DNA from 2 places in the Bradyrhizobium sp. 134 genome. Region 2 is predicted to be linked to the other one. Evidence: predicted binding sites of a transcription regulator. Region 2 holds the regulator's gene; the other holds the start of a gene.
The links. The regulator PhoB, encoded in region 2, activates phosphate uptake and scavenging genes when phosphate is short. The targets are predictions, from matches to a motif close to TGTCATNNANCTGTCAT.
Positions count from the first base shown of each region.

Region 1: ugpB (sn-glycerol-3-phosphate ABC transporter substrate-binding protein UgpB) is a predicted target of PhoB. The motif match lies at 5,285-5,301, and genes of this name have one in related genera.

Region 1 covers NZ_JADPKX010000034.1:421,548-436,014, forward strand. The annotation lists gene IVA75_RS11705 (DUF1150 domain-containing protein) at 4-276, opposite strand; gene IVA75_RS11710 (Hsp20 family protein) at 328-753, opposite strand; gene IVA75_RS11715 (sn-glycerol-3-phosphate import ATP-binding protein UgpC) at 1,052-2,131, opposite strand; gene ugpE (sn-glycerol-3-phosphate ABC transporter permease UgpE) at 2,137-2,985, opposite strand; gene ugpA (sn-glycerol-3-phosphate ABC transporter permease UgpA) at 2,985-3,866, opposite strand; gene ugpB (sn-glycerol-3-phosphate ABC transporter substrate-binding protein UgpB) at 3,914-5,230, opposite strand; gene IVA75_RS11735 (CaiB/BaiF CoA-transferase family protein) at 5,451-6,668, opposite strand; gene IVA75_RS11740 (organic hydroperoxide resistance protein) at 6,844-7,269, opposite strand; gene IVA75_RS11745 (MarR family transcriptional regulator) at 7,424-7,885, shown strand; partial or broken gene IVA75_RS11750 (GIY-YIG nuclease family protein) at 7,903-8,144, opposite strand; tRNA gene IVA75_RS11755 (tRNA-Ala) at 8,280-8,355, opposite strand; gene IVA75_RS11760 (TIGR02300 family protein) at 8,422-8,832, opposite strand; gene aroA (3-phosphoshikimate 1-carboxyvinyltransferase) at 9,005-10,342, shown strand; gene cmk ((d)CMP kinase) at 10,339-10,977, shown strand; gene rpsA (30S ribosomal protein S1) at 11,245-12,951, shown strand; gene sppA (signal peptide peptidase SppA) at 13,233-14,210, shown strand; gene IVA75_RS11785 (integration host factor subunit beta) at 14,383-14,467, shown strand, end outside.
Region 2 covers NZ_JADPKX010000034.1:801,433-815,899, reverse strand. The annotation lists gene IVA75_RS13430 (2'-deoxycytidine 5'-triphosphate deaminase) at 1-1,085, opposite strand, end outside; SAM riboswitch at 1,196-1,275, shown strand; gene IVA75_RS13425 (O-succinylhomoserine sulfhydrylase) at 1,346-2,542, shown strand; gene IVA75_RS13420 (SGNH/GDSL hydrolase family protein) at 2,666-3,658, opposite strand; gene IVA75_RS13415 (SGNH/GDSL hydrolase family protein) at 3,671-4,468, opposite strand; gene IVA75_RS13410 (OpgC domain-containing protein) at 4,468-5,733, opposite strand; gene apaG (Co2+/Mg2+ efflux protein ApaG) at 5,914-6,318, shown strand; gene IVA75_RS13400 (Hsp33 family molecular chaperone) at 6,376-7,383, opposite strand; gene argF (ornithine carbamoyltransferase) at 7,622-8,569, opposite strand; gene IVA75_RS13390 (aspartate aminotransferase family protein) at 8,569-9,771, opposite strand; gene IVA75_RS13385 (GcrA family cell cycle regulator) at 10,227-10,739, shown strand; gene phoB (phosphate regulon transcriptional regulator PhoB) at 10,979-11,686, opposite strand; gene phoU (phosphate signaling complex protein PhoU) at 11,710-12,426, opposite strand; gene pstB (phosphate ABC transporter ATP-binding protein PstB) at 12,437-13,258, opposite strand; gene pstA (phosphate ABC transporter permease PstA) at 13,255-14,100, opposite strand; gene pstC (phosphate ABC transporter permease subunit PstC) at 14,105-14,467, opposite strand, start outside.

The DNA.
Region 1 (14,467 bases), 380 kb from region 2:
TGCTCAGTGCACGCTCACCGCTTGCAGCTCGTTGCTCCAGGCGTTGGCGATCGCGGCTTCGCGGCTGTCGGTCAGCATGATCGGCGTGCCGTCGGCGGCGTGGAGCGCGAAGAGCTTGAGGCCCGGCGCGATCTTCGGCGCTTCGGGAAACAGGCCCGGCACATCCTCGGAGCGGATCTGCTTCACATAGGCGATATGGCCTTCGCCGAGGGTTGCCAGCGTCTCCGGCGAGACGTTCTTGGCTTCGTATTCGAACGCAACGTGACCTTCACTCATGGTCTCGACTCCTTCACAGAAACTAAGCGGTCGAGTCCGCTACTCGTTCCATTATTCGTGCTCATTGATAGCGATTGTCTTAACGATCCTCTCCGGTTCCGGCCGGGCAAGATCGATCGCCAGCAATCCGTTCTTCAGATCCGCACCCAGCACCAGCATCCCCTCCGCCAGCACGAAAGTGCGCTGGAAGTGGCGCGCGGCGATGCCGCGATGGATGTATTGCCGGGTCTTGTCGTCCTGCTGCCGCCCGCGAATGACGAGCTGGTTTTCCTCAATGGTTACATCGAGTTGGTCACGGGTGAATCCGGCGACCGCCAGTGTGATTCGCAACCGCTCGGGCTGGCCCTCCGACCGGTCGCACCTCTCGATATTGTAGGGAGGGTAACCGTCGGCACCTTTGACGACCCGATCGAGCACGCGCTCGATCTCGTCGAAGCCCAGAAGGAACGGACTGGAAAGCGTGGGAACACGAGACATAGTTTACAAAGCCCTCTCGAAGCGACTTTGGTGCATCAGGGCCCGTACAGGCACCCCTTGATCAGCAATATGGGCATATCCGCGTGTGGGTTCAAGGACGTAGCCGGGGGCTGTGGATTGGCAGCTGACCCGCTCTGCCATGCAGAAAGGCTGACTTGCCGTCATGGCGCGAAACGCCTGCGACAAGCCCGGCACGACGAAATTGCGGCGCGATTTTTCTCAACGAAAACAAACCCCCTTCTACTGTGCATGGGGTTGTTTTCGCGTTTTTTTTAATCGACGGCTCCGCCGAACCCGGTCAGGCCTCGATCCGCGTCCGGCCGTCGCCGCTGAACAGATGCAGCTTTTGGCGCATCGCCGCGACGCGGATCTTCGCGCCGATCGGGGGCGCCTCGGAGCCGGGAATGCGGACGATGACCTCGCCGGGCGGCAGCTCGCCGGGGTTGGCGGCGATGCGCTGCTCGTCCTGAGCCCGCGTGCCGTAGACGAAGGTTTCGGCGCCGACGCGCTCGATCGCTTCAACGGTGAGCGGGAGCGCGACGCCGCCGGCCGGGGTCTGGTCGGTGATGACGAAATCTTCCGGGCGAATGCCGAGGATGCCGGCGTCGGTGCTGCCGAGCTGCGACTTGATCTCGTCGGCGCGGATCGACATCAGATTCATCGGCGGTGCCCCGATGAAGGAGGCGACGAAAGTCGTCGCCGGCTTCTCGTAGATCGCCAAGGGATTGCCGACCTGCTCGACCTGGCCGCCATTCATCACCACGAGAATGTCGGCGAGCGTCATCGCCTCGAGCTGGTCGTGGGTGACGTAGATCGACGTGGTGTTGAGCCGGCGCTGCAATTTGCGGATCTCGACCCGCATCGCGATGCGGAGTTTTGCGTCGAGGTTGGACAGCGGCTCGTCGAACAGAAACACTTTCGGCTGGCGCACGATGGCGCGGCCCATGGCGACGCGCTGGCGCTGGCCGCCGGAGAGCTGGCGCGGCTTGCGCTCCAACATCGAGGTGAGCTCGAGCACGCGCGCGGCTTCGTCGACGCGGGTCTTGACCTCGGCCTCCTTCATGCCGCGGTTGCGCAGGCCGTAGGCCATGTTGTTGAAGACGCTCATATGCGGATAGAGCGCATAGTTCTGGAACACCATCGCGATGTCGCGATCGGCAGGCTCGATCTGGTTGACGATGCGGCCGCCGATGTCGATCTCGCCGCCGGTGACGGTTTCGAGCCCTGCGACCATGCGCAGCAATGTCGACTTGCCGCAGCCGGAGGGACCGACCAGCACGCAGAACTGGCCGTCGCCGACGTCGACGTTGACGCCCTTGATGGCCTCGAAGCCGCCGGGATAGGTCTTGCGAACGTTGCGCAGGGTGACGTTAGCCATGGGATCTACTTTTCCGTCTCCACGAGTCCGCGCACGAACAATTTCTGCATCACGACGACGACGAACACCGGCGGCAGCATCGCGAGCACGGCGGTCGCCATCACGATCGGCCATTCGGTCAGCGCGTCGGTGGTGGTAATCATCTTGCGGATGCCGACCTGGATGGTCTGCATGTCGTCGCGGGTGGTGATCAGCAGCGGCCAGAGATATTGATTCCAGCCGAGGATGAAGAGGATCACGAACAGCGCCGCCATGTTGGTGCGCGACAGCGGCAGCAACGTGTCCCAGAAGAAGCGCAAGGGGCCGGCGCCGTCGATGCGGGAGGCCTCCAGCAGCTCGTCCGGCACCGTCATGAAGAACTGGCGGAACAGCAGCGTCGCGGTGGCCGAGGCGATCAGCGGCAGCGACAGGCCCGCATAGCTGTCGAGCATGTGCAGATCTGCGACGATCTTGTAGGTCGGATAGATGCGGACCTCGACCGGCAGCATCAGGGTGATGAAGATGATCCAGAAGATCGGCATCCGGAACGGAAAGCGGAAATAGACGATCGCGTAGGCCGAGATGATCGAGATCGCGATCTTTCCGACCGCGATCAGCAGCGCCATCACCAGCGAGTTCAGCATCATGTTGCCGACGGGCTCGCGGGTCGATCCGCTCGTGCCGACGAAAATGGTCTGGTAGTAGACCTCGAAGAAATGACCGCCCGGCAGCAGCGACATCTGCCCGTTGGCGATCAGCGCGTTGTCCTGGGTCGAGGCGACGAACGCGATGTAGACCGGGAAGGCGACGACCGCGATCCCGATCCAGAGGATGATGTGGGCGACGTAGCGCCGGAAGCCCTCTTCCTCGACCATCAGTAGGTCACCTTGCGTTCGACGAAGCGGAACTGGATTCCGGTCAGCACGATGACCATGACCATCAGGATCACCGACTGCGCGGCCGAGCTGCCGAGATTGCCGCCGAGCAGGCCGTCGGAATAGACCTTGTAGACCAGCGTGACCGTCGACGTTCCGGGACCGCCGCGGGTCATGGTGTCGATGATGCCGAACGTGTCGAAGAAGGCGTAGACGATGTTGACGACCAGCAGGAAGAAGATGGTCGGCGACAGCAGCGGGAAGGTCACGGTCCAGAACCGCCGCATCGGACGAGCGCCGTCGATCGCAGCGGCCTCGAATACGCTCTTCGGGATCGCCTGCAGGCCGGCGAGGAAGAACAGGAAATTATAGGAGATCTGCTTCCACGCGGCGGCGAGGATGATCAGCGCCGCGGCCTGGTCGCCGTCGAGCAGCGGATTCCAGTCGATGCCCATGTTGCGAAGATAGCGCGAGAGCACGCCGAGCGAGGGATGCAGCATGAAGATCCAGAGCACGCCGACCACGGGCGGCGCCACCGCATAGGGCCAGATCAGGAGCGTGCGGTAGAGCATCGAACCTCGCAGCGGCTTGTCCGCCATCACGGCGAGCAGCAGCGCGAAGGACAGCGACGAGACGGCGATGGCGAACGAGAACAAGAAGGTTCGGACGATCGCCTCGAAATAGGCCGCGTCCTTGAACAGCTCGACGTAATTCTCGAACCAGACAAAGGTGGTCGACAGACCGAACGCATCCTGGAGCAGGAAGGACTGGATCACCGCCTGCAGGGCCGGCCAATAGAAGAAGATCAGGACGATCGCGAGCTGCGGCGCAACCAGCGCGTACGGTAACAGCCTTGACTGGAAAATGGCTTGCTTTTGCATGATGCCAGCAGAGCGGCAGACCGGGTCGCGGCCTGCCGCTCATTGCCTCACTTGACGGCGGTCTTTTCGAACTGCCGCAGCATCGTGTTGCCGCGCTCGACGGCGGCATCCAGCGCCTGCTTGGCGGTCTTCTTGCCGGCCAGCGCCTGCTCGATCTCTTCCGACCAGACGTCACGCAGCTGCACCATGTTGCCGAGGCGCAGGCCGCGGGAGTTCTCGGTCGGCTCCTTGTTGGTCAGCTCGAGCAGCGGGGTCTCGAGATAGGGCTGATCCTTGTAGAAGCCCTCTTCCTTCGCCTTGGCATAGGCCGCCTTGGTGATCGGCAGGTAGCCCGAGGCCTTGTGGATATAAACTTGGCGATCGGTGTCCGAGAGGAAGGTCAGGAACTTTGCGACGCCCTTGTATTCCTCGGCCGACTTGCCGCCCATCACCCACAGCGAAGCGCCGCCGATGATCGAGTTCTGCGGCGCGCCCTTGACGTCGGGATAATACGGCATCGGCACGGCGGTGAAGGCGAACTTGGCCTGCGCCTTGACGTTGCCGAAGAACGCCGACGATGTCAGGTAGATCGGGCACTCGCCGGAGGTGAAGCGACCCTCGCCGGTGTTGGTCCGGCCGGCGTAGTCATAGGTCTTGGTCTTCTGCAGCTCGACCAGGGTTTCGAGGTGCTTGACCTGAAGCGGTCCGTTGAACTCGAGCACGGTGTCGAAGCCGTCGAGGCCGTTGGCCTTGCTGGCGAGCGGCACGTTGTGCCACGCCGAGAGCTGCTCGAGATTGACCCAGGTGATCCAGGAGCCCGAGAAGCCGCAGGTGTCGTGACCGGCAGCCTTCAGCTTCTTGGCGGCCTCGAACGTTTCGGGCCAGGTCTTCGGAATCTCGACGTTCGCCTTCTTCAGCTCGTCCAGGTTCACCCACATCACGGTCGAGGACGAGTTGAAGGGGAATGAGAGCATCTCGCCCTTCGACGTCGAATAATAGCCGGTGATGGCGGGCAGGTAGATCTTGGGGTCGAACTTCTCGCCGGCGTCGGCCATCAGCTTGTAGACGGGCTTCACGGCGCCGGTCGCGGCCATCATGGTCGCGGTGCCGACTTCGAACACCTGCATGATGTGCGGGGCGTTGCCGGCGCGGAATGCCGCGATGCCGGCGTTCATCGTATCGGGATAGTTGCCCTTGTAGGTCGGGATCACCTTGTAGTCGCTCTGCGACGCGTTGAAGTCGGTGGCGAGCTTGACGATGACGTCGTTGTTGGCGCCGGTCATCGCGTGCCACCACTGGATTTCGGTCACGGCCAAGGCCGGTGAGGCCGATAGTCCAACCGTGAGTGCAATAGCGGCAGCCGCTCCAAAGTGTCGAAGAGCCATCAAGTAAACCTCCCTTGGGCCGTCAAAAATGATCGCTTGCGCTAGCAGCGCCATATGACGTTCACATGACTGTGTAAGCGGCCGAAACGAAAGCGGCAAGCGCTGGAAAAGGGAAGCTGTCAAATAGGCGAATGCCGCGCGAGCAGCGTCCTCCGTTCGCGATGCACAGAGCGCCCCGCACCGCAGTGCGGCATTGCCGTCGGATGTGGAAGGCGAGGCGCTAGCGCTTGCGCTCGGGTCCGCAGACCGTGCCCTGCTCGACCATCGCGTCGATCTCGGACCTGGAGTAGCCGAATTCGCCCAGCACCTCGGCCGCGTGCTGGCTGAATTTCGGCGGCAGGCGCCGCAGGCTCGGCTTGCTGCGATCGAGCCGGATCGGGGATGCCACGCCCTTGTACCAATCCTTCTCGATGATATCGCCGCGCGCGATCGTGTGCGGGTTGGTCAACGCCTGGTCGATCTTCTGCACGGGGCCTGCGGGCAGGCCCGCGGCGAGCAGGCGATTGCACAGCGGCTCGGCCTCGTGCTGGCTGAACACGGCGGCGAGCTCGGCGCGCAGTGCCTCGCGATTGGCGATGCGGTCCTTGTTGCGCGCAAAGCGCGGATCGGTGCCGAGCTCGGGCTTGCCGATCTCCTTGGCGAGCTTGCGGAAGGTGCCGTCATTGCCGACGCCGATGAAGATGTTGTCGGTCTTGGTCGGGAAGATCGCATAAGGCACGAGGTTGGGATGCTCGTTGCCAGTGAGCGACGGCGGCTTGCCATGCATGAAATAATTCGCGGTGTGCGGATGCATGATGGCGAGACCGGTCTCGTACAGCGTGGTCTCCAGGAACTGGCCCTGGCCCGAGCGCTGCCGCTCCGACAGCGCCATCAGGATGCCGATCGCCGCATAGAGGCCGGTGCCGATGTCGACCAGCGGCACGCCGATGCGCATCGGCCCGCTCTCGGGCGAGCCGGTCGCCGCGATCATGCCGGTCATGGCCTGGATGATGGCGTCATAGCCGGGGTTGCCGCCGCGCGGGCCGTCGGCGCCGAAGCCGCAGATCCGGCAATGCACGAGGCGCGGGAATTTCTTGCTGAGCACCTCGTTCCCGATGCCCCATTTCTCCAGCGTGCCCGGCTTGAAGTTCTCGATCAGGACGTCGGCGCTCTCCAGCATCTTGAGCAGCACGGCCCGGCCGCCCTCGGAGGCGAGGTCGAGGCCGATCGAGCGCTTGTTGCGGTTGATGCCGATGAAATAGGCCGCGTCTTCTTCGTGGAAGGGAGGGCCCCAGTCGCGTACCTCGTCGCCGGCGGGCGGCTCGACCTTGATCACGTCGGCGCCATGGTCGGCTAGGATCTGGGTGCAATAGGGACCGCCGAGCACGCGCGTGAGATCGATGACGCGCAGGCCGCTCATTGCGCCCGTGGCAGCTCCAGAACTGGCGGCTTCAGTCATCCCTTCGCGTCCCCTGTGTCGATATTGATCACAGGCCTAACGAGGTTCGTCCGGGCCGGCAATGGCTTCCCGCGTAGGGCGTCATGCAGGCCGCTCGCCGCAATCCCGCGGGATGGCAAATCATGGGAAGCGGCCGGTCCGAGAGGATCCCGGGCCAGCCGCTTCAGCTACCCGATCAGACGACCGTCAGGCGAACGTCGACATTGCCGCGCGTCGCGTTGGAATACGGGCACACCTGGTGCGCCTTCTCGACCAGCGCCTCGGCTTCCGCGCGGGCGAGGCCCGGCAGCGAGACGGCAAGGTCGATGTCGAGACCGAAGCCGCCGGCCGCGCGCGGGCCGATGCCGACGGTCGAGGTCACGGAGGCGTCGGCCGGAACCTTGGGGCCGCCCTGCGAGGACACGAACTTCATCGCGCCGATGAAGCAGGCGGCATAGCCCGCCGCAAACAGCTGCTCGGGATTGTTGCCGGCACCGCCGCCGCCGCCGAGTTCCTTCGGCGTGGTGAGCTTGACGTCGAGCGCGCCATCGAGGGTCGCGGCATGGCCGTCGCGGCCGCCGGTGGCCTTTGCGCTGGTCTTGTAGAGGACGTTCACTGACATTTTCGTCTCCCTGTGTTTCTCGGGTGGGGTGCAATCCTTATCGCAAGCAATTAGATTGTGCGCAATTTAAATTACAGTGCCTCACATTTAATTGTTCGCAATTGAATATGCCGCCGGCCGGCCCCAGAATGGAGCAAGTCCCGTGAGATTCTCGATGCCCCGGAAACATTCGGCAGCGGACGCGCCGCTTCGCCTCGACAACCAGATCTGCTTCGCGGTCTATTCGGCCGCGCATGCCTTCAACCGCGTCTACAAGCCGCTGCTGGATCGGCTCGGCCTGACCTATCCGCAATATCTCGTGATGCTGGTGCTGTGGGAGCGCGACGACGTGCCGGTGAAGAGCATCGGCGAAAAGCTGCACCTGGATTCGGGCACGCTGACGCCGCTGCTCAAGCGGCTCGAGGCGGCCCACCTCGTCAAGCGCACGCGCTCGAGCGAGGACGAACGTCAGGTGCTGATCGCGTTGACGCCGCAGGGCCAAGCCTTGAAGGACAAGGCGCGCGCCGTGCCGCAATCGATCCTGGCGGCGACGGACTGCTCAGTCTCGGAACTGGTCGCGATGAAGGACGAGATCGTGGCGCTGCGCGATCGGTTGAATGCGGTGATTGGGGAGTAGGGGTTAGGTTTGCGTGCTTAGGACAGCCGCTTCTTTGTGAACGCCCGGCCGGAGTGAGACTTCAGGTACGCTTCAAAAGCGAGCGCTTTGTGCTTGTCAGGGAAGGCGCAGTACCAGATCAGCATCCAAGGCTTGAACTTGGCGGTGTGGGTGGATTTGCTAGCATTGTGCTCTGGAATCCGGCGCTTCAGATCTTCCGTAGCCCAACGTATTCCTGCTCAGGAAATTCGATGCTGCGGAGGATGTAGACGTACCACATTGACGATTATCGCCTGGGCAGCCGCTGTGTCGGAATCTCACCAGTCCGTCTTCGCCCTTCGGGCTTCGCCGGACACCACGCTTCGCCCTTCAGGCTGTGCGCGGCTGCGCCACGCGTAGCCTGAAGGGCGAAGCGTGGTGGAGCCAGGCGGGATCGAACCGCCGACCTCTTGCATGCCATGCAAGCGCTCTCCCAGCTGAGCTATGGCCCCTTAACCGTCCGACGCGCCTTGGGCGACGCGTCGGGAAAGACCCAGAACCACAGTTCTGGAATTATCTCAAGTCTCTTCGTCACCGCCGACATCACCAATGATGTCGGTCACGTCCTCATCGCCTTCTTCGTCGTCGGCGATAAAGGTCGAATCGTCGTCGTCATCGTCCTCGATGGTCTCATCGACTTCGATGTCGTCCTCGGATTCGGGCACGACGGCCTTGACCTTGCCGGTGTTCTCCTCGGCATCGGCCTCCTCGAGCGAGACCTCCTCGACCTCCGCCGGCTCCGGCGTGGCGTCTGCGGCAGCGGCTGCGTGGCGGGCTTCGGCGCCGCGGGGCGCGCGCGCCGGCGCGATGGGCGCGATCGGCACGACTTCCCCGGTATAGGGCGAGATCACCGGATTCTTGTTGAGGTCATAGAACTTTTTGCCCGTGGTCGGGCAAATACGTTTAGTTCCGAGTTCGGACTTGGCCACGGCAGAGGAATCCTGGAAATGTCTGAAAAGCGGTGCTTCACTTGGCTAGTTGGCGGCCCGCTGTCAATAGCGCATTGCGGGAGAACGACATGCCCGTGACGACGGGGAGACCATGTGGTACCTGCCCCGCGAGTCCCGCAGGGACGTTTCGGGCCTATCCAAGGACACAGAGTTGACCGATTCCGACAAGCCGACGCCGCTCCAGTCGCGCGCCAGCGGCCCCCTGACCGGGAAAGTACGGGTGTCCGGAGACAAGTCGATCTCCCACCGTGCCCTCATCCTCGGCGCGCTCGCGGTCGGAGAGACACGAATTTCGGGCCTCCTGGAGGGCGAGGACGTCCTCAACACCGCCAAATCCATGCAGGCGCTGGGCGCCAGGGTCGAGCGCACCGGAGATTTCGCCTGGAAGGTGAACGGTGTGGGTGTCGCGGGCTTCGGGGAGCCCAAAGTACCGCTGGATTTCGGCAACTCCGGCACCGGCTGCCGGCTCGTCATGGGCGCCGTCGCGGGCTGCCCGATCTCTGCGATTTTCGACGGCGATGCCTCGCTGCGCACCCGGCCCATGCGCCGGATTCTGGACCCGCTGGAAAAGATGGGTGCGAAGGTCGTCTCCGGCGGCGAGGGCGGCCGCCTGCCGCTGACCGTCCAGGGTGCGCGCGATCCGCTGCCGATCACCTACAAGACGCCGGTGGCCTCGGCCCAGATCAAATCCGCCGTGCTGCTCGCCGGTCTGGCCGCGCCGGGCACCACGACCGTCATCGAGACCGAGGCCAGTCGCGACCACACCGAACTGATGCTCAAGCATTTCGGCGCCGAGATCACCTCGGTGCAGGAAGGTCAGCACGGCCGCCGTATCACGCTCGTGGGGCAGCCTGAGCTGCATGGCGCCAATGTCGTCGTGCCCGCCGATCCCTCATCGGCGGCGTTCCCCATCGTTGCTGCGCTGATCGTCGAAGGTTCCGACCTCGTCCTGTCCGATGTCATGACCAATCCGCTGCGCACCGGTCTTTTCACCACGCTGCGCGAAATGGGTGCCTCGATTGAGGAAAGTGAAGTTCGCGGCGACGCCGGCGAGCCGATGGCAAAGCTGCGCGTACGCGCCTCGAAATTGCGCGGTGTCGAGGTGCCGCCGGAGCGCGCACCGTCGATGATCGACGAATATCTGGTGCTGGCGGTGGCGGCCGCCTTCGCCGAGGGCACGACCATCATGCGCGGCCTCCAGGAGCTCCGCGTCAAGGAATCCGACCGTCTCGAAGCCACCGCCGCCATGCTCCGCGTCAACGGCGTCAAGGTCGAGGTCTCCGGCGACGATTTGATCGTCGAAGGCCGCGGCCACGTTCCCGGCGGCGGCGTTGTGGCCACCCACATGGACCATCGCATCGCGATGTCCGCGCTGGTGATGGGCTGCGCGTCGGACCAGCCGGTGACCGTCGATGACACCGCCTTCATCGCCACCAGTTTCCCGGATTTCATCCCGATGATGCGTTCGCTTGGGGCCGAGTTTTCATGATCATCGCCATCGACGGGCCCGCGGCGTCGGGCAAGGGCACGCTCGGCAAGCGTCTTGCCCACCATTACGGCTACCGTCATCTTGATACCGGCGTGATCTATCGCGCGGTGGCCTATTCCCTGATGCAGTCCGGTCATGATCTCCGGGACGAGGCAGCCGCGGTCGCTGCGGCGCTGGAACTCGATCCCGAGAAGTTCGGCAATCCCGCCCTGAAGACCCAGAAGGCCGGCGAGGGCGCCTCCATCGTCTCGGCGATCCCAAGGGTGCGCGAGGCCCTGGTCAGCTTTCAGCGGCAATTCGCCGCCGATCCGCCCGGCGCCGTGCTCGACGGTCGGGATATTGGAACGGTGATCTGCCCCGATGCCGACGTGAAGATCTTCGTCGTGGCCGACCCCAAGGTCCGTGCCCGCCGCCGGACCATGGAGGCCAAGGCGCGGGGCGAGGAGGCCGACGAGGCGGCCGTGCTCGCCGACATCATCCAGCGCGACGAACGCGACAAGAACCGGGCGATCGCCCCCCTGAAGCCGGCCGCGGATGCTTACTTGCTAGATAACTCCCAACTGGATATAGAAGGCGGCGTCCGGGCCGCCATCGACATTATCGAGGCCGTCCGAGCGGGCCGGTCGCGGGGTTAAGCCGCTGCCGTCATTGGAGGAAGCGCCCGCTCCCGCTCTTTGAGGTCGATACTCTCGGTCCCTGCTTGGGGCCGACGCGATCCAGGTTCCGGACAAAAGATTTCCACGTATCGAATGCGCGGGCCTCAGCCGGCCCGCTTCCGCTGTTCCGCCCTCCAGGTCGGAGCAGCGAGCGGTCGCTCGAAGGTTCTGCGGACCTTCCGACACTGCGCGTACGGTGCGCCCAAGAACCCAACGGCCGGCATGACATCCGCAACTGGAGAACAAATGGCTTCGACTTCTGCTGATACCTATAGCCCGTCGCGCGACGATTTCGCCGCGATGCTCGACGAGTCCTTCGCAGGCGGCAACCTGCAGGAAAGCTCAGTCATCAAGGGCAAGGTTGTTGCAATCGAAAAGGACATGGCCGTCATCGACGTCGGCCTGAAGACCGAGGGCCGCGTTGCCCTGCGCGAATTTTCCGGCCCCGGCCGTGACAGCGAGCTCAAGGTCGGCGACGAGGTTGAAGTGTTCCTCGACCGGATCGAGAACGCCCTCGGCGAAGCCGTGCTGTCGCGCGACAAGGCGCGCCGCGAAGAGAGCTGGGGCAAGCTCGAGAAGGCCTTCCAGAACAACGAGAAGGTCAACGGCGTTATCTTCAACCAGGTCAAGGGCGGCTTCACCGTCGACCTCGACGGTGCCGTGGCCTTCCTGCCGCGTTCGCAGGTCGACATCCGTCCGATCCGCGACGTTGCGCCGCTGATGAACAACTCGCAGCCGTTCCAGATCCTCAAGATGGACCGTCGCCGCGGCAACATCGTCGTGTCGCGCCGCACGGTTCTCGAAGAGACTCGCGCCGAGCAGCGTCAGGAGCTGGTGCAGAACCTCGAAGAGGGTCAGGTCATCGACGGCGTGGTCAAGAACATCACCGATTACGGTGCGTTCGTTGATCTCGGCGGCATCGACGGTCTGCTGCACGTCACCGATATCGCGTGGCGCCGCGTCAACCATCCGACCGAAGTGCTCTCGATCGGCCAGACCGTGAAGGTCAAGATCATCAAGATCAACCACGAGACGCACCGCATCTCGCTGGGCATGAAGCAGCTGTTGGACGATCCGTGGCAGGGCATCGAAGCCAAGTACCCGCTGGGTGCCCGCTTCACCGGTCGCGTCACCAACATCACCGACTACGGCGCGTTCGTCGAGCTCGAGCCGGGCATCGAAGGCCTGATCCACGTCTCCGAGATGTCGTGGACCAAGAAGAACATGCACCCCGGCAAGATCGTTTCGACCTCGCAGGAAGTCGAAGTGCAGGTGCTGGAAGTGGATTCCGTCAAGCGCCGCATCTCGCTCGGCCTCAAGCAGACCATGCGCAACCCGTGGGAGGTCTTCGTCGAAGGTCACCCGACCGGTTCGACGGTCGAGGGCGAAGTCAAGAACAAGACCGAGTTCGGTCTGTTCCTGGGCCTCGAGGGCGACGTCGACGGCATGGTCCATCTCTCCGACCTCGACTGGAAACAGCCGGGCGAGCAGGTGATCGACAACTACAAGAAGGGCGACATGGTGAAGGCCGTGGTGCTCGATGTGGACGTCGAGAAGGAGCGTATTTCGCTCGGCATCAAGCAGCTCGAAGGCGACCCCTTCGCCGAGCCGGGCGATGTCAAGAAGGGCGCGGTCGTGACCTGCGAAGTGATCGAAGTGAAGGAGAGCGGCATCGAGGTCAAGATCACCGGTACCGACTTCACCACTTTCGTGAAGCGCTCGGAGCTCGCCCGTGACCGCAACGATCAGCGCGCCGAACGCTTCGCCGTCGGCGAGAAGGTCGATGCCCGCGTGATCCAGTTCGACAAGAAGGCCCGCAAGGTCCAGGTGTCGATCAAGGCGCTCGAAGTCGCCGAAGAGAAGGAAGCCATCGCGCAGTACGGCTCCTCCGATTCGGGGGCGACGCTCGGCGACATCCTCGGCACCGCGCTCAAGAACCGCGACACCAAGTAAGCGAAACGCAGGTTTCGCTGCATCAAAGCCCCGGCGCAAGCCGGGGCTTTTTTTGTTGTTGAGGCCGTAGCCTGGATTGAGCGAAGCGAAATCCGGGATTCGTGCGGCCGGCGGGATTCGCCTAGATTGCGATTCGCTCCTCCGGGCTACCGCCTCCAATCGGGCTACGCGGCAGCCGGCCTTGTTTTCTTCTAATTGCGCCGCAATTGATGTATCCAGATAAGCCAATGCTGACGCTGCGACGGCACAACGCGCTTGGCCTTTCATTTGGAGATATTGAGATGTCGCTCGATTCGGACATCATCGTCGATCGCCGCAGGATCCGCCGCAAGCTGACGTTCTGGCGCGTATTGGCCGCGCTGATCGCGGTCGCGGCGATCGCAGGTTTCGCGCTGGTCGCGACGCCGGGTGCGCGCGGCACGTTCGCGTCCGCTGGCTCGATCGCGCGGGTCCAGATCGACGGCCTGATCCGCAGCGATTCCGATCGCACGCAGGCGCTGGAGCGGCTGGAGAATTCGCAGGCTGCCGCCGTCATCGTTCACGTCAATTCGCCGGGCGGCACCACCGCCGGCTCTGAGCAGCTCTATGATTCGCTGGTACGGCTGAAGGCAAAGAAGCCGCTCGTCGTGGTCGTCGAAGGCCTCGCCGCCTCCGGCGGCTACATCACCGCGATCGCGAGCGATCACATCATCGCCCAGCAGAGCTCGCTGGTCGGCTCGATCGGCGTGCTGTTCCAATTCCCGAACGTCTCGGAGCTGTTGAAGACCGTCGGCGTCAAGGTGGAGGAGGTAAAATCCACGCCGCTGAAGGCCGCGCCCAACGGTTTCGAGCCGACCAGCCCCGAGGCACGGGCGGCGCTCGATGCGCTGGTGAAGGATTCCTATGCCTGGTTCAAGGGATTGGTGAAGGAACGGCGTGGCATGGATGACACGCAGCTCGAGAAAGTGGTTGATGGCCGTGTCTTCACCGGACGCCAGGCCATCGATCTCAAGCTGATTGATCAGATCGGCGACGAGAAGACCGCGGTGACCTGGCTGGTCGAGCAGAAGGGCGTCAAGAAGGGGCTCTCCGTGCGCGATTACAAGCTGCAGCCGCGCTTCAGCGATCTGCCGTTCCTCAAGACGGCGACCGCAGTGACGCTGGAAGCACTGGGTTTAGGCTCGATTGCGCATCAAATCGCGCAAACCGGCGTCGTGCAGGCGGTTGATCGGCTCGGAATGGATGGAATGCTCGCCTTGTGGCAGCCGGCGTCGAACTGACTGGAACCGGGCGAGCCCCAGAGGTTTTTCCCGTTCGGCGCGTGCAGGGCCAGCCTGCTTTTTCGGCATTTGTCACGTATTTTCACGACGCTCAACCTTCATTTAGCGTCTTGACAGATCACGGTATTTTCACGGAAATGGTCGTCCGCACGCTCCCGGGTCCTATCTCTCGATGATCAAATCCGAACTTGTTCAGCGTATCGCCGAGCACAACCCGCATCTGTACCAGCGGGATGTCGAGAACATTGTGAATGCGA
Region 2 (14,467 bases):
AGCTTCAGGCCCTGCGCCTGGTAGTTGGAGCCGATGCGCTGGCCGTACATCGCGTCGGGACGAGCCAGCATCCTCTCGTAGACGAGGCGGCCGACGATCTGGCCGTGCTCGAGGATGAACGGCACCTCGCGCGAGCGCACTTCGAGCACGGCGCGCGACCCCAACCCGCCGGCGCCGGCATAACCGAAGCCGGGATCGAAGAATCCGGCATAATGCACGCGGAACTCACCGACCAACGGATCGAACGGCACCATCTCCGCGGCGTAATCGGGCGGCACCTGCACGGCCTCTTTCGACGCGAGGATATAGAACTCGCCGGGATCGAGGATCAGGCTGCCGTCGGGGCGGGCCGAGATCGGCTCCCAGAACTCCTCGACGGAATAGCCGGCGCGGCGATCGACGTCGATGACGCCGGTGTGGCGCTTGGCGCGGTAGCCGACGAAGCCGCCGCTCTTTTCGCCGGAAAGATCAACCGAGACGGCGACGCCGCCGGTGAGATCGGCGTCATCGATATCGACGAGACGCTCGGTCGCGTGCAGCGCCTCGAGATCGTCGATGTTGAGGATGGCGTCGCCGGTGCGGAAGCGCACCTGGCTCAGGCGCGAGCCCTCGCTGACCAGCACTGGGAACGTCTTCGGACTGATCTCGGCATAGAGCGGACCGTGATAGCCGGCACCGATCATGTCGAAGCGGCGGGTGCCGTCGGCGATCACGCGGGTGAAGACGTCGAGCCGGCCGGTCGAGCTTTTCGGGTTGGCGGCCGCGACGATCTCCGGCGGCAGCGCGAGGCTTTCGAGCAGCGGCACGATGTAGACGCAGTTGGTCTCCAGCACCGCGCCGTCGGCGAGGCTGAACTCGTGCAGCTTCAACTCGTCGATCCGCTCGGCGACGGTGGCGCCGGGACCGGGCAGGAAGCTGGCGCGAACGCGATAGGCAATGTCGCCGAGGCGCAAATCGAGGCTCGCCGGCTGGATCTGGCTTTCGACGAAGTCGTAAGCGGGCAGGATGAGACCACCCTCCGCCATCGCCGCGATCATGCGGTCGGGCAGGATACCATTGGCGTCGGCGGCGACCGTGAACGTCAACCCGGGGTCCTCATCAGGGATCAAACACATCCCGACATGCGGGAAATATGAGCGTTTTACGGCTATCCGATGGACGTCTTGACGGAAAGGGCATTGCGGAATATGAGCATGACTTATCCCGTGGTGATTTGAGCCGGCCGGCTTGCAGCCACGTTAAATAAGTCGCTAAACAGGCCGGGGACCTCTGTGATCCCGGCCCGTGGAGATATTCCAGGCCGGTTTTTTTGTGACCATTTTCGATGGTCACTCCAGGAGGTCCTATGTCGAAGTCCCCGGCGCCAACCGCGTCCTACCGTCCCGAAACTCGCCTGGTTCATTCCGGTACCCTGCGCTCGCAATATGGCGAGACGTCAGAGTCGCTGTTCCTGACCCAGGGCTACGTCTACAACAGCGCCGAGGAGTGCGAGGCGCGGTTCAAGGGCGAGGACCCCGGCTTCATCTATTCACGCTACTCCAATCCGACCATCGCGATGTTCGAGCGGCGCATGATCGAGCTCGAAGGCGCCGAAGCGGCACGTTCGGCGGCGACCGGCATGGCCGCGGTGACGACCGCGATCCTGGCGCCGCTCAAGGCCGGCGATCACGTCGTGGCCTCGCGCGCGCTGTTCGGCTCGTGTCTCTACGTCGTGCAGGATTTGCTGCCGCGCTACGGCATCGAGACCACGCTGGTCGACGGCCTCGATCTCGACCAGTGGCAGCGCGCCATGAAGCCGAACACCAAGACGTTTTTCCTGGAGAGCCCGACCAACCCGACGCTGGATGTACTCGACATTCCCGGCATCGCCGAAATCGCGCACAGCGGCGGCGCGCGGCTCGTCGTCGACAACGTGTTCGCCACCCCGATCTGGCAGAGCCCGCTCGCGCTCGGCGCCGACGTCGTGGTCTATTCCGCGACCAAGCACATCGATGGCCAGGGCCGCTGTCTCGGCGGCATCATCCTGTCCTCGGAAGCGTTCATCGCCGAGCACATCCACAATTTCATGCGCCAGACCGGCCCGTCGATCTCGCCGTTCAACGCATGGGTCCTGCTCAAGGGCCTAGAGACGCTCGCCGTGCGCGTGCGCGCGCAGACCGAGACGGCGGCGCGCATCGCGGACGTGCTGGCGAGCCATCCGAAGATTTCGCGGCTGGTGTTTCCCGGCCGCGCCGATCATCCGCAGGCCGCATTGGTGAAGAAGCAGATGCGCGGCGGCTCGACGCTGGTCGGCCTCGAGGTCAAGGGCGGCAAGCAGGCGGCGTTCCGCGTGCTCAACGAGCTCAAGCTTGCCAAGATCTCGAACAATCTCGGCGACGCCAAGAGCCTCGTCACGCATCCGGCAACGACGACGCATCAGCGCCTCAAGCCGGAGGACCGCGCCGCGCTCGGCATCAGCGAGGGCTTCATCCGCTTCTCGGCGGGGCTTGAGCACGCGGACGATCTGATCGAGGATCTGACCGCGGCGCTGGAGAAGGCGTAGCCACGCATTCGACATCGTGGGGTGGTCAAAGCGAAGCGTGCCCACCATTCACGATGGCAGCGCCGATGGATGGTGGGCACGGCGCGCGAAGAGCGCGCCTTCGCCCACCCTACGCACCGATGCTTACATCGGCCGATAGGTCCGCACGTCCGCGGGCACGTTGACGCCGAGCTTGATCTGGCCGACAGAGCGGATGATGTCGTCGCCGAGGAGCTGGGCGAAGCAGGCGTAGCCCCAATCGTTCATGTGCAGGCCGTCGGCGATCACGAAGCTCTCGACCGGAATCGACTGCTTCTCGTGCCAGTCGCGCATCACCTCGAAGCGCGGGAAGATGCCGACATGACGAAGCTCGGCGACCTTGCCGAGCAACTTCACCATCTTGCCGGCGCTGTCCGCGCGCTGGTTGACGGCGGGCGAATATTGCGGATCGACCAGCACGACGTCGGTGCCGCCGGCAGCCTGGATGCGGCTGATGCCGTCCTCGACCAGTTTGGCGGTATCGCCGGGATCGAGATTGCGCAGCACGGCATTGGTGCCGACCTGCCAGATCACCAGATCCGGATGCACGTCGATCACCTCTTTCTGGAGGCGCTTCATCATCTCGGGTGCGTCCTCGCCGCCGACGCCGGCATTGACGACGGTGATGTCGGCAGTCGGATAGTGCCGGTGCAGCTGCGCGGCAAGGCGATTGGGATAGTTGAACTCCGGCGAGCTCGCGCCGAATCCCGCGGTCGACGACGAGCCGAATGCGACGATGACGACGGGCTGGCCGGCGACGAGCTTGCCCGCGACATGCGGCAGCGAGCCCATTGCCTTCGCGCCGCCCTTCGGCGACAGGCAGGGGACGCGGCTAAAGATGTCGCCGGCGGATTTCGCGACCTGCTTCACCTTGTCGATGGCGCGCGCCGTGATGCCGCGCTGGTCGGGGGACGTCGCTGCGACGGTGGTCTGGGACGGTGAAGCGGGAGCCGGATCAGCCGATTGCTGCGGGGCCGGTGTTGCCTGCGCGGCCTGCGTCTGCGCGCGCGACTGCGAGGCCGGACTCAGCAACAGCAGCACCGCTGCTGCGGGCACAGCCAGCCATGCCGTCAGGCAAAAAGGGCGGAGAGAACTCATTAACGCTAGACCTCAATTTTGCTGCTGGGCCGGCTCCAGATGGGCAGCGTCGATCACGAACTGTGCCAACGCCCGGCCAAGGCAATCATGGACCTGTTTCGCCAGCTCAGGCCCGCGCGACGGGCTGAACAGGTCGAACTGCCCCTGATCATTCCACTGCCGCATGATCGCGAAACGATCGAACAGCGGAATATCGTGCTCCTGCGCCACCACCCGCATATTGTCGAGGTATGGCGGCACCGAGATCATGGTTTCGGTACGCGGACTATACTGCAGATTCATCAAGACGACGTCAGCCCCTGCCTTTTGCAACGCAACAACCCCTTCGGTCACCGCGCCACGAAAATCGTCGGGATCAATGGCTCGGATAGCATCCACGGTCCCGGTCTGCCAGATGACCAAAGTAGGCGCTTTTGCTTCCATCAGCTTAACGAAGCTGGCGGCCGCCTCCTCAGCCGTTTTCTTGCTCTGTATTTCTACGGAGACGTGCACAGTCTCGGTCGGCGGCAGCTTCTCCTTCAGGATGGCCTGCATCCGCGCCGGATAAGAAGCGTCCTCGGAGGCCGGAATCGTGGTCGAGCGGCTGCCGATGACCAGGATTTCGAGCGGCTTGCCGGCCTTGATGGCATCGGCGACCTTGGGAAGCTGGCTTTCGCTGGTGAGCAGATAGGACGGCAATTCGCAGGCTGCGGGCGCGGCTGAAGCAGCAGGTGCCGCCGAAGCAGCAGGCGCAGCATCGTCCGCGCGCGCCGGAGGCGCGGCGAGACCACCGCACAGCAGGATCAGGCTCAGGAAAACCTTCGCCTTCATCAGCCCCCTCCCGCCATATCGGCGCTGCCGACGGCGCTCTTGGTTTTCGAACCGCTCTTGTCAGCCACCCGCTTGTACCACGAAATCAGCCAGGCCATGGCCCACATGATCAGGATTCCGGAGAGACTAATTAGCGCATGCATCACCGGGCCGCCCGAGACTTCGGCCAGGATGAAATGGCCGGCAAAGGCTAGGAAGACGCCGAGACAGAATATCTCCAGGGAATGCGAGCCGCACAGGATCAGCGGCCGCAGCCAGGGCGATTTCAGGCCCGGCCAGTCCCGGGGCAGGACGCGCACGGTGAGCGCGGCCAGCGCCAGGAAATGCGTGAAGCGCAGCACGTCGAGGTCGGCCTTGTCGATCGGATACATCCACTGCTCGAGCCGCTTCGGCATGAAGTGGGAGAGCTGCGGCACATACCAGGTCAGCGTCACGTAGAATGCCGCGACCAGATAGGCGATCGCGATCCACATCGTCACCCGCGAAGCGAGAATGTGCGACATCCGTCGCGCACCCCCGAGCGCGCACCATGCCCCGAACACGAACAGCAATTGCCAGGCGAAGGGATTGAAGGCCCAGAAGCCGTTCGGATAGGCCGACAGGTAGAGATCGTATTCCCAGGTCACCGCGTAGAGCGCGACCGAGAGACCGAGCGTTACGTCGGGGCGCCATTTCATAAGCCACAGGATCAAGGGCAGCGCCAGCATCAGCACGATGTAGAGCGGCAGCACGTCCATGTTGACGGGGCGGAAGCGCAGCAGCAGCGCCTGCACGATCGTGACGTCGGGCTGCTTGAGGAAATCCATGATGCCCATCTCTTCGGTGTAGAGCGGGTTCTCGAACCTGGTCGCGACGTAGGAGATTTCGGCAAGGAAGATCGTGAACAGGAAGACGTGGGCGACATAGATCTGCCAGACGCGCCGCAGGATGCGCGCGGTGGCGACGACGATGCCGGACTCCAGCATCGCCCGACCGTAGACGAAGGCGGCGGTATAGCCGGAGATGAAGATGAAGATCTCGGTGGCGTCGCTGAAGCCGTAATTGCGGATCGTGAACCAGGTCAGAAGGCTCGGCGGCAAATGGTCGATGAAGATCAGCCACAGTGCCAGGCCGCGGAACAGGTCGAGCCGGAGTTCGCGCTCGCCGATGGCGGGCAGCGAAATGGCCGGCGATGCCGCGCGCGGCTTCGCACCCGCGGATTTGACCTCCACAGGTTTGGCGGTTCCCGCGATCGTCGATCCCGTCACTTGGTCGGCAATGGTCATCGGGGGCTAAAAACCCTTCCGCAAATCGCGACGTGGCAAGGAGTGTACCGGTCCGGCCGTCATCTCGCAAAGCGCCCGGATCACATGCAAAGACACTTGGACGTGTACTTCCCTGCGAATTCTGGCGGGACGATGTCGCCAGGACCGCCTCCGGCGTTTGGTTCCCGAGCAGATTTCGGTATGATGGCAATCATGTACCGCGCCGTGACCCGCCAGATCGAAGTGACCGTCGAGCCGAACTTTGTTCCGGAGCAGTCGTCGGCCGACCGCTCCCGCTATTTCTGGTCCTACACCATCGTCATCACCAATTCCGGCGACGAGACCGTGCAGCTCAAGACGCGGCACTGGATCATCACCGACGCCACCGGCCGGCAGCAGGAGGTGAAGGGCGAGGGCGTCGTCGGCGAGCAGCCGACGCTCGCCCCCGGCGAACGCTTCGAATACACCTCCGGCGTGCCGCTCACGACCGCCTCGGGCTTCATGACCGGCCGCTACCAGATGGTCAGCGCAACCGGCGAGCGCTTCGAGATCGACGTGCCGACGTTCTCGCTGGACAGCCCGGACAACAAGCGGGTGTTGAATTAGGGTCTGAGATGGTGGGCACGGTTCGCTTTACCCGCCCTCCGGCACTACAGCACCGCGCTACGCGTCCTCGACGCCCGCCTCGTCCGGTGTGAACTCGTACACCGAGCTGCAGAACTCGCAGGTCACGACGACCTTGTCGTCCTTGACCATCGCGGCACGATCGTCGGACGAAAAGCTCTTCAGCATCGATGCCACCGCGTCGCGCGAGCAGGAGCATTGCGCCTTCAAGGGCAGCGGATTGAACACGCGCACGCCGCGTTCGTGGAACAGACGGTAGAGCAGCCGCTCGCCGGACAGCTCCGGATCGATCAGCTCGACATCTTCGACGGTCTCGATCAGCGAGCGCGCCTCGACCCAAGCATCGTCTTCAGCGACGGCATGCACCTCGACGCCTTCGGGCGCATCGCCGGGATGCAGATCGGCCTGCCGCGCGCGCTCGGGCGCCTTCGGCAGGAACTGCATCAGCATGCCGCCGGCGCGCCAGCGATGCTTGCCGCCGTCGTTCGAGCGCCACTCCTCGCCGACGGCGAGACGCACGCGGGTCGGGATCTGCTCGGAGCGCAGGAAATATTCGTGAGCGGCGTCTTCCAGGCTGCCGCCGTCGAGCGCGACCAGGCCCTGGTAGCGGCTCATGTCGGGGCCCTGGTCGATGGTCATGGCGAGATGACCGTGCCCCAGCAGCGCGCCGGAATCCTTTGCATCGCCGAGGCGCGCGGCGTCGTAGCGCGCATAGGCGCGCAGACGATCCGGCGCCTGATAGTCCACGACCAGGAACGACACCGGACCGTCGGTCTGGGCCTGGAGGATGAAGCGGCCCTCGAACTTCAGCGCCGAGCCGAGCAGCGTGGTCAGCACGATGGCCTCGCCGAGCAGCTTGCCGACCGGCGCCGGGTAATCGTGCTTGGTCAGGATCTCGTCGAGCGCCGGACCAAGCCGCACCAGCCGACCGCGCACATCGAGCGCGTCGACCTCGTAGGGCAGCACAGCGTCATCGATCGGAACCGCGGATGGCGCGCGAACCGGACCTTCGGGCCCGGTTTTCATGTCAGGGGATTGGGAAACCATGGCGCTTTATCTGGGGTCGGAAGGCGGAATTGGAAGGGGTTCGGAGCAGCTCATCTGGACACTGGTTTGATCATGATACGGCAAATTCGGTGTCGTCCCGGCGAAGGCCGGGACCCATAACCACGAATATTGGTTTGGCGAAAACTCGTTGCCTCCGCCGATCTGCCACAAGAGAGATTCCGCGGTCTGGGTCCCGGCCTTCGCCGGGACGACGGAAAGTTAGCTCGCCCGCGTCGATCTACTTCACCGCGTCGAAGCACCAGGCCAGAATGCCCTTCTGCGCGTGCAGGCGGTTTTCGGCCTCGTCGAACACGACGGATTGCGGACCGTCGATCACCTCGTCGGTGACCTCCTCGCCGCGATGGGCGGGCAGGCAGTGCATGAACAATGCATCGGGCTGGGCCAGCGACATCAGCTGGGCATTGACCTGATAGGGCTTGAGCACGTTATGGCGGTGCTCGCCTTCCTTGTCCCCCATCGACACCCAGGTGTCGGTCACGACACAATCGGCCCCACGCACGGCGGCTTCGGCATCGGTGCCGAGCATGATCGGCGCGCCGGTCGCCTTGATGAAGTCGCGCATGGCTTTTTTCGGGGCGAGCTCCGGAGGCGTCGCGACATTGAGCTGGAACTTGAAACGCTCGGCGGCGTGCGCCCAGGACGCCAGCACGTTGTTGTCGTCTCCGGTCCAGGCCACCGTCTTGCCCTCGATCGGGCCGCGATGTTCCTCGTAGGTCATGAGGTCGGCCATCACCTGGCAGGGATGCGAGCGCCGCGTCAGGCCGTTGATGACGGGTACGGTGGCGTTCGCCGCAAGCTCCAGCAGGGCATCGTGATTGAGGATGCGGATCATGATGGCGTCGACATAGCGCGACAGCACCCGCGCGGTGTCGGCGATGGTCTCGCCGCGGCCGAGCTGCATCTCGGCACCGGTGAGCATGATGGGCTCGCCGCCGAGCTGGCGCATGGCAACATCGAAAGACACCCGCGTCCGCGTCGAGGGGCGCTCGAAGATCATCGCCAGCGTCTTGCCTTCGAGCGGCCTGACCGGCTGATGCGCCTTCTGCTTCGCCTTCATCGCGGTGGACGCGGCGAGCATGCGCTTGAGCTCCGACAGCGGCAGCTCGTTGATATCGAGGAAGTGCTTCGGTGTTTTCTTGGGTGTATTATCGGGCGACTTGCTCATCAGCTTGCCGCCCGCTTGTTGCCGGATAACGCGGTGCAGGCGCGCTCGAGCCGCCCGACGCTGTCCTCGATCTCGGCTTCGGTGACGATCAAAGGAGGCAGGAAACGCACGACATTGTCGCCGGCACCGACGGTGAGCAGCTTTTCGGCGCGCAAGGCGGCAACGAGATCGCCCGAAGGCACCACGGCCTTGATGCCGATCAGGAGGCCCTCGCCGCGCACTTCGCTGACGACATCAGAGTGGCGGTCGATCACGGAAGCGAGCTTCTGCTTCAGCAACAGCGACATCCTCTGCACGTGGTCGAAGAAGCCGGGCTTGAGCATGACGTCGAGCACGGCGTTCGCAGCCGCGATCGCGAGCGGATTGCCGCCGAAGGTCGAGCCGTGCGAGCCCGGTGTCATGCCGGACGCCGCTTCCGCGGTCGCAAGGCACGCGCCGATCGGGAAGCCGCCGCCGAGCGCCTTGGCCAGCGACATCACGTCGGGCTCGACGCCAAGGCGGCGGTACGCGAACAGATCGCCGGTGCGACCCATGCCGGTTTGCACCTCGTCGAAGGCGAGCAACAGACCCTTCTCGTCGCAGAGCTGGCGCAACGCCCTCAGGAAGGCAGGCGTTGCCGAACGGACACCGCCCTCGCCCTGGATCGGCTCGATCAGGATTCCGGCGGTCTGCGGACCGATCGCCTTTTTCACCGCCTCGAGATCGCCATGCGCAACCTGGTCGAAGCCCTCCATCGGGGGGCCGAAACCTTCGAGATATTTTGCCGAACCCGTCGCGGCCAGCGTCGCCAGCGTGCGGCCATGGAACGCGCCTTCGAAGGTGATCATGCGATAGCGGTCGGGATGGCCCTTCGCGGCGTGATAACGGCGCACCACCTTGATCACGCATTCCAGCGCTTCGGCGCCGGAATTGCAGAAGAACACGAAATCCGCAAAACTTTCATTGCACAGGCGCGCGGCGAGCTTTTCGCCGTCCGGGCTCTGGAACAGGTTCGACATGTGCCAGAGCTTCGTGGCCTGCTCCTGCAACGCCGCGACCAGCGCCGGATGGGCATGGCCGAGCGCATTCACCGCCACCCCGGAGGTGAAATCGAGATAGCGCTCGCCATTGGTCGCGATCAGCCAGCAGCCTTCGCCACGCTCGAAACCGAGGTCGGACCTGGCGAAAACGGGGAGCAAATGCGGCGCTGCGCTGTTAGTCATGACGGTCACTTGAATGTTGCGGACGGTGTGAGCGTGCATTGCGCAACGCACCATCGACCGGCCCGGAAAACGAAACGTGCCGCCTCTTGCGGGCGGCACGTGCGACTATCTTAGGCTTGGTGAAACGGGTGTCAATGCCGCCCGGAAAGCCTCGCGAAACGCTGAATCCGTAGTCTTGCGGTGCCGATTTTGCGGGATTTAGTCACGGAACATGTGGAAGCGAGTCGGCGGACTCTTGCGCGGGAGTCACGCCATATTGTAGCGTTTGGATTGTCAGATACGACATCTCGTGCAGTGGTTCTGATCTTTAAGTCCTTATGTACCGGCGTAAACGTTCGGGCGTTCAAGACGCGCCCGGCGAGCCTTAAGGGATTCTGGCGGCACGGGTTTTTGAAGGCTTAGGCATTCGCTACGAGGCCCCAGGATGGCTGGCGCGCAGCGAGGGAAAGGGTGCAATGACGGTTTTGACCTGGTCCGATGATCGCGTCGAGCAGCTGAAAAAGCTCTGGGAGGCCGGACTTTCGGCCAGCCAGATCGCGGCGGAGCTCGGCAATGTGACCCGCAATGCCGTAATCGGCAAAGTGCACAGGCTCGGCCTCTCGGGCCGCGCCAAGAGCCCTTCGTCGGCAGCGCCCCGACCGCGCAAGGCGCGCCCCGCGCAGCACATGATGCGGGTGAGCCGCCCGATCTCGCGCGGCAACACCGCGCTGGCGCAGGCCTTCGAGGTCGAGGCTGAGCCGGATCCGGTCACCTATGACAACGTGGTGCCGATGAGCCAGCGGCTGTCGCTGCTGGAATTGAACGAGGCGACCTGCCACTGGCCGGTCGGCGATCCCTCGAGCCCGGACTTCTTCTTCTGCGGTGGACGGGCGCTGTCCGGCCTGCCCTATTGCGCCCAGCACTCGCGCGTCGCGTACCAGCCGGCGTCGGATCGGCGGCGTGCACCGGTGAAGCCGGGGCCGCGCTAATTACCGCAAGTCGTCGCGCGAAGACGGCTCAACGATTTCAGTGTCGTCCCGGCCAATTGCGCACGGGGGCCGGGACCCATACTCCGAGCGCGCAGTTGTTGCGCGAAAGGGGTCATTCCGAGTCTTCGCCAAACCACGTTCGGTGGTTATGGGTCCCGGATCAGCGCTCGCTTCGCTCGCTTGTCCGGGACGACGTCGAAGAATTCGGGGACAGCTTGCCAACAAACAAGGCTGCAACCCTACACCTGCTCCGCCTTGGCAAACCGATCATCCAGCGCGTAACCAGCGCCGCGGACGGTGCGGATCGGGTCCTGCTCGCGGCCGAGATTGAGCAGCTTGCGCAGGCGGCCGATATGCACGTCGACGGTGCGCTCGTCGATATAGATGTCGCGGCCCCAGACGCTGTCGAGCAGTTGCTCGCGCGAGAACACCCGTCCCGGGTGCTCCAGGAAGAACTCCAGCAGGCGATATTCGGTCGGACCGAGATCGATCGGCCGGCCCGAGCGCGCCACGCGGCGCTTGTCGCGGTCGAGCTCGATGTCGCCAAAAGCAAGGACGGTGGCGAGCCGCTCGGGGCTTGCGCGCCGCAGCAGGCCTTTCACGCGCGCCAGCAGCTCCGGCACCGAGAATGGCTTGACGATGTAATCGTCGGCGCCGGTCGCAAGACCCCGCACCCGCTCGCTCTCCTCGCCGCGCGCGGTGAGCATGATAATCGGGAGCTGCTTGGTCTCGGGACGGGTGCGAAGCCGCCGGCACAGTTCGATGCCTGACAGGCCCGGCAGCATCCAGTCGAGCACGACCAGATCGGGGATGTGCTCCTTGAGGCGGGTGTCGGCGTCGTCGCCGCGCATCACCGTCTCGACGTCATAGCCGTCGCCTTCGAGGTTGTAGCGGAGAAGCTCGGTCAGGGCTTCCTCGTCCTCAACCACCATAATGCGTGCGCCCATCGGGTCGTCGCTCCCTTAAGTCTTCAGGTGTTCGGTACCGTGCTGGCGAAGGTCGTCATGTCGCCCTTCGGCCGCTTGTCGGTGATCGCCTGGCCCTCGATCATGTAGAACACGGTCTCGGCGATGTTGGTGGCGTGGTCGCCGATCCGCTCGATGTTCTTGGCGCAGAACATCAGGTGAATACAGAACGAGATGTTGCGCGGATCCTCCATCATGTAGGTAAGGAGCTCGCGGAACAGCGAGGTGCAGATGGCGTCGACTTCCTCGTCACCCTTCCACACCGCCATCGCCGCCGGCAAATCATGCGCGGCATAGGCGTCCAGCACCGACTTGACCTGCTGCTGCACGAGGTCGGTCATGTGCTCGAGGCCGCGGAACAGCTTGAGCGGATGGAAGTCCGTCTCCAGCGCCGCAACGCGCTTGCCCATGTTCTTGGCGAGGTCGCCGATGCGCTCGAGATCGGTCGCGACGCGCATGGCGCCGACGATCTCGCGCAGATCGACCGCCATTGGCTGGCGCCGGGCGATGGTGAGCACCGCGCGTTCCTCGATGCGCTTCTGCAGCGCGTCGAGTTCAGTGTCGATGGCGACGACGCGCTGGCCGAGCGGGACGTCGCGGCGGATCAATGCGTCGACGGACTCGACGATCATGCGCTCGGCGATGCCACCCATCTCGGCGACCAGGCGCGTGAGTTCCTGGAGGTCGGTGTCGAAGGCCTTTGCGGTATGTTCAGAACCCATGTCGCGTCTCCTAGCCGAACCGGCCGGTGATGTAATCCTGCGTGCGCCGGTCGGACGGCGACGTGAAGATCTTGCTGGTGTCGTCGAACTCGATCAACTCGCCGAGATACATGAAGGCGGTCTTGTCGGAGACGCGCGCCGCCTGCTGCATGTTGTGGGTGACGATCGCGATCGTGTAATCCTCGGACAGCTCCTGGATCAGCTCCTCGACCTTGGCGGTCGAGATCGGGTCGAGCGCCGAACAGGGTTCGTCGAACAGGATCACCTCGGGCCGCACCGCGACGGTGCGGGCGATGCAGAGGCGCTGCTGCTGGCCGCCGGAGAGCGACAGGCCGGAGGCGTTGAGCTTGTCCTTGACCTCGTTCCACAGCGCGCCGCCGCGCAGCGCCTTCTCGACGCGGCCGTCCATTTCGGACTTCGATATCTTCTCATAAAGACGGATGCCGAACGCGATGTTCTCGTAGATCGTCATCGGGAACGGCGTCGGTTTCTGGAACACCATGCCGACGCGGGCGCGCAGCAGATTGAGGTCCAGCTTGCCGTCGAGGATGTTGGTCTGGTCGAGCATGAGCTGACCGGTGGCGCGCTGACCGGGATAGAGGTCGTACATCCGGTTGAAGATGCGCAGCAGGGTCGACTTGCCGCAGCCTGACGGACCGATGAACGCCGTGACGCGGTTGGCGCCGAGCGTCAGGTTGATGTTTTTCAGCGCGTGGTGCTCGCCGTAATAGAAGTTCAGGTTGCGCACGGTCACCTTGGGGGGCGCCTCCGGCAGCACTGCCGCGTGCGGCAGTCCACCTGACGCGCTCATCGATACGGAAAGATCACTCATTTTGCGGTCCTCTCGGCGCCAAGGATGCGCGCGAAAATATTAAGGGCAAGAACGGTCAGGGTGATGAGCAGCGCGCCGCTCCAGGCCAGCTGCTTCCAATAGGCATAGGGGCTCTGCACGAAGTTGTTGATGGTCACCGGCAGGTTTGCCATCGTCTTGTTCAGGCCGAGGCTGAAGAACTGGTTCGACAGCGCGGTGAACAGCAGCGGCGCGGTTTCACCGGCGACGCGGGCGGTCGCGAGCAGCACGCCGGTGATGAGGCCCGAACGGGCAGCGCGATAAGCGATCCGCTTGATCACCAGCGAACGCGGCAGGCCGAGCGCCGAGGCCGCCTCGCGCAACGCGTTCGGCACCAGCAGCAGCATGTCCTCGGTCGTGCGCAGCACCACCGGGATCACGATGACCGCGAGCGCGAGCGAGCCCGCGATCGCCGAGAAGCCGCGCATCGGCACCACCACCGCGCCGTAGATGAACAGGCCGATGATGATCGAGGGTGCCGAGAGCAGGATGTCGTTGATGAAGCGGATCACCGAGGTCAGCCGGTCATTGCGGCCGTACTCGGCGAGATAGGTGCCGGCGAACATGCCGAGCGGCGCGCCGATGCCGACGCCGATCACGGTCATGATCAGCGAGCCGACGATGGCGTTGAGCAGTCCGCCCTCGTTCGATCCCGGTGGCGGCGTGTTCTCGGTGAACAGCTGGACATTGAGTCCGGCCAGTCCGTTGTAGAGCAGCGTAATCAGGATCAGCGCGAGCCAGGTGACACCGAAGGCGGTTGCGGCGATGCAGAGCCCGCGGACGACGATGTCCTTGCGGCGGCGGCGTGAATAGATCGGATTCATGGCGTCAGTTCCCCGCCTTCTTTTCCAGCCGCATCAGCATCAGCCGCGCCGCCGCGAGCACGAAGAAGGTCAGCACGAACAGCAGGAGGCCGAGCAGGATCAGGCCGGACTGGTGCAGGCCGTCGCTCTCGGCGAACTCGGATGCGATCGCCGCCGAGATCGTGGTGCCGGGGGCGAAGATCGACGACGAGATCCGGAACGAGTTACCGATGATGAAGGTCACCGCCATGGTCTCGCCGAGCGCGCGGCCCAGCGCCAGCATGACGCCGCCGATGACGCCGACGCGGGTGTAGGGGATCACCACGCTGCGGACGACTTCCCAGGTGGTGCAGCCGACGCCGTAGGCGGCTTCCTTCAGCACCGGAGG